DNA from 2 places in the Kushneria marisflavi genome. Region 1 is predicted to be linked to the other one. Evidence: predicted binding sites of a transcription regulator. Region 1 holds the regulator's gene; the other holds the start of a gene.
What was found. Region 1 encodes FNR, which switches genes on or off when oxygen is low (the NO sensors DNR and NnrR bind a similar motif). Its sites were predicted from a motif close to TTGATNTANATCAA; they were not measured.
Positions count from the first base shown of each region.

Region 2: the regulator FNR is predicted to act here: its motif matches at 984-997, upstream of kdgD (5-dehydro-4-deoxyglucarate dehydratase).

Region 1 covers NZ_CP021358.1:1,602,669-1,604,844, reverse strand. Annotated here, with positions in the region: gene B9H00_RS07345 (DUF488 domain-containing protein) at 139-540, shown strand; gene fnr (fumarate/nitrate reduction transcriptional regulator Fnr) at 630-1,373, opposite strand; gene hemN (oxygen-independent coproporphyrinogen III oxidase) at 1,463-2,176, opposite strand, start outside.
Region 2 covers NZ_CP021358.1:3,464,295-3,466,470, forward strand. Annotated here, with positions in the region: gene B9H00_RS15735 (L-talarate/galactarate dehydratase) at 1-932, shown strand, start outside; gene kdgD (5-dehydro-4-deoxyglucarate dehydratase) at 1,053-1,964, shown strand; gene B9H00_RS15745 (Bug family tripartite tricarboxylate transporter substrate binding protein) at 2,028-2,176, shown strand, end outside.

The sequences.
Region 1 (2,176 bases):
AGAAATCATGGTCAATGCCGACTGTGCCGAGCCGTCCTTATCGAGTGAAACGACCTGGCACCCGGTGTATTCTTGGCAGGCTGACACCTCAAAAGAAGAAGAGCGTTCAGCTCTGGGAACATGATTTCAGGGGGTAATATGCTTATTGGTGATGTCCGCCTCAAGCGCGTCTATCAGCACTCGACCCAGCAGGATGGGGCTCGCTGGCTGGTGGATCAGGTATGGCCTCGCGGCAAGCGCGAAGAGGAGCTGTCGGTCGAGCAGTGGTATCGCGCCGTGGCGCCGTCTCGTCGGCTGCGCCATGCGTGGGAAAGCGGGCGAATCGATCGCACGACCTTTGAGCGTCGCTATCGTCTGGAGCTCAATCCGGGCGATCTCGAGCCGCTTCTGGACCAGGCACGTCAGCGGCGGTTGACGCTGGTCAGTGCCGTTCGCGATCTGGAAAGCTCGCATCTGCCGATTCTACGAGAGGTCATTCTCGAAGCGCTGCGCGGTGAGGCCGTGGTCAGTGAGCCTGACGCGGTGGCCGAGGCGCATTGATCTCGTCGCCACAAGAACAGCAAAACGCCCCGACCTGATCGGGGCGTTTTTTGTTGTCCGCAGAGCGGTGAGCAGGCTTGCCCGAATGATCAGGCGCGACGGCGCTCATTGCAGCAGGGCGCGATGATGCCGGCGCGCTTTTCAAGCGCCGCCATGTCCAGAATCTCCACGTGACGACCCTGTATGTTGAGCAGTTCCTGCTGCTGAAAACGCCCCAGTACGCGGCTGATGGTTTCGATCGCAAGCCCCAGATAGGTGCCGATATCGCTGCGAGACATTGGCAGGCGGAAGCGCTCGGCGCTGTGGCCGCAGCGATCAAAGCGGATCGAGAGATTGTGAAAGAAGCTGGCCAGGCGTTCATCGGCCGTCTTGCTGGAGAGCAGTCGCATCAGGCGACGATCATCGACAATTTCGCGGCTCATGCAGCGATAGAGCTGGTGACGAAGCTCCGGCAGGTGCTCCGAAAGACTTTCCAGCCGCTTGAAGGGGATCTCGCAGACCGTAGTGCGCTCGAGTGCGGTCAGAAAGCCGGGGTGAACGGCGCTATCGATGCTGTCCAGTCCGACCAGCTCACCGGGCAGATAGAAACTGGTGATCTGCTCCTCGCCATCGGTGTCGATAATGGTCTGCTTGAGGCTGCCGCTGCGCACGGCATAGACATTTTCAAAGGCCTCACCCTGCATGTAGAGCGTCTCACCGCGGGTCAGCGGCGCGCGTCGTCGCACGATCGTGTCGAACTGCTCAACATCGTCAAGAGACAGGGAAAGCGGCAGACACAGGGAGCTTAGCGAGCAGGTCTGACAGCGTGTCGGGTGAAGATGAGAGGAGGTCATTGGGCTGGCATGTTCCTTTGCATATGAGTGATGTGCCGGTCGCCTTCGTGACAAACCTGCCGTTGCTCGGCGTGTACGGGCGCAACCCTTCAGGTACGTTCACGCGCCTGAAGGGGGCGTGAACACTGCTGGCGATATTCAATGGGTGAAGAGGCATCAAAGGCCATGGCCAGCTGGCGGATCAGCAATCGACCCATGGGCATTACCATAAGCAAGTGCTTATTATATTCGATGAGACCGTCTCGCCGAAAGGTGGCAAGCCTTTCAAATGCATTGGCGAAATAGGATGACGCCCTGATCCCAAAGCGGGCTTCGATGGCGTCAAAATCGAGTTGCATGTCACACATCAGGCGGTGGATCACGTCACGCCGCAGTCGATCATCCTCGCTCAGGCGTACCCCGCGGCAGGTGGCCAGCTGACCATCGTCGATGGCCGTCTGCCAGGTCTCCAGCCGAGCGGTATTCTGCGCATAGACATCATCCACCTGACTGATGGCCGATACCCCAAGACCTATCAGGTCACACTGCGCGTGGGTGGTGTAGCCCTGAAAATTGCGTTGTAAATGCCCCTCGCGCTGTGCCACGGCCAGGCTGTCATCGGGTCTTGCGAAGTGATCCATACCGATATGGACGTAGCCGGCCTGCGTCAGCTTCTCGACCGTCATGCACTGGATGGCCAGTCGGGTGGCCGCATCCGGCAGGTCCGCGTGGTTGATGCGTCGCTGGGGCAGAAAGCGTTCGGGCAGATGGGCATAGTTGAAAACGCAGAGTCGGGCCGGTGCCATGTCGATCACCTGATCCAG
Region 2 (2,176 bases), 1.8 Mb from region 1:
ATGCACAGTATGCCCATGCCTGCGAAATTGCGCCGGCCATTATTGGCGAAGATCCCAGCGATATCGACAGGCTGTGGCAAAAGCTGGTCTGGGCCGGAGCATCGGTCGGTCGGGGTGGGGTGTCGACTCAGGCGATTGCCGCGGTTGATATCGGTCTATGGGATCTCAAGGCCAAGCGTGCCGGTCTGCCGCTGGCCAAGCTGATCGGCGCTCATCGTGATTCGGTGCAGTGCTACAACACCTCCGGCGGCTTTTTGCATACGCCGATAGAAGAAATGCTCAAAAACGCCACGCACTCGCTGGAAAGCGGTATCTCCGGCATCAAGATCAAGGTTGGCCAGCCCGACATGCGCATTGATCTTGAGCGCGTGGCCGCGATGCGCGCCCATATCGGTGACAACGTACCGCTCATGGTGGACGCCAACCAGCAGTGGGATCGTGCCAGTGCTCTGCGATTTGGCCGCGCCATGGAAAAATACGAGCTGGTCTGGATCGAGGAGCCGCTGGATGCCCACGATGCCGAAGGTCACGCCGCCTTGGCAGCTGCGCTTGATACACCGATCGCCACCGGCGAGATGCTCTCAAGCGTTGCTGAGCACATGAAGCTTATTGAGCATCGCAGTGTTGATATCATTCAGCCCGATGCGCCGCGCATCGGCGGGATCACCCAGTTTCTGAGACTGGCGACGATGTCTTCCCAGGCCGGCCTGCAGCTGGCACCACACTTTGCCATGGAAATCCACCTGCATCTGGCAGCGGCCTATCCGACCGAGCCGTGGGTCGAGCATTTCGACTGGCTGGCACCGCTGTTCAACGAGACGCTTGAAACCCGCGATGGTCGCATGATTGTGCCGGACCGCCCGGGGCTTGGAATTACCCTGACCGAGCAGGCGCGACAGTGGACCGTTGCCCGTCAGACTTTCGGCAGCTGAAACTGGCACGAAGGGCTGTCTCTATGCCCTTCGTATAATGGTTTTAAAAGTATGATGTATGACAAAGTGAGTGCCAACGCTCCACCGCTAGGCGGGGCAGGCCAATCCAGAGGACCCTTTATGACGTTTTCACGAGCTGACGTTACGCGTGCCGCAGGCGATGGCCTGCTCTCCTTCCCGGTCACCGACTTCGACAGCGCCGGGCAGTTCGATGCCGAGAGCTATCGCAAACGCATTGCCTGGCTGCTTGAGTACGATATTTCCACGCTGTTTGTAGCCGGCGGCACGGGCGAATTTTTTAATCTCGGCCTTGAAGAGTTCGCTGAAGTCGTTCAAGTGGCCGTGGAGGAGACGGCCGGTCGTGTACCCGTTATCGCCAGCGCCGGTCAAAGCATCACCATGGCCAAGGCGCACGCCGCTGCTGCCGAAGCGGCCGGTGCAGATGGCATTCTCTTGATGCCGCCTTATCTTACCGAGTGCTCACAGGAAGGCATCGTTGAATACGCGGCCGAAATCTGTAACTCCACCAGCCTCAATGTCATTTATTACAACCGGGCCAACGGCGCACTGGAAGCTTCAGCTGTAAAGGCGCTGGCTGATCGCTGCCCGAACCTGATCGGTCTCAAGGACGGTCGCGGCGACATTCAGTCGCTTAACACCATCATCAAGACGGTCGGTGATCGTCTGATCTATATCGGTGGAGTACCGACTGCTGAAATCTTTGCCGAAGCCTATCTCTCCATCGGTGTTAATACCTACTCCTCGGCGGTGTTCAATTTCGTGCCCGAGATGGCGGTGCATTTCTACAAGTCATTGCGCGCCGGTGATCACGAGACCGTGGCACGCCTGACCAACGACTTTTTTATCCCTTTCATTGCCATGCGTGATACCTGTCGCGGTTATGCAGTCAGTCTGGTCAAGGCTGGTGCTGCTCAGGTGGGCTACCCGGCGGGCAACGTGCGTGCTCCGCTGACCATGCCCAGTGCTGAAGAAGTCGAGAAGCTCAAGATGCTGATCGAGCGTGTACGTTAACCATTCAGAAATGTCCTTTCGCACAGGTCAGGGCCTGTGTTGACGGACGGGGAGATCGACAACATGAAAAGCTTACTGAGTGCATTCGGTGCAGCCACGATACTCGCCAGCAGCATGGCAATGGCAGCCGATTATCCCTCCAAGAATATCGAGTTCATTGTGCCCTGGTCGGCCGGTGGGGGCGCGGATACTGCAGTGCGTGCCATGCAGCC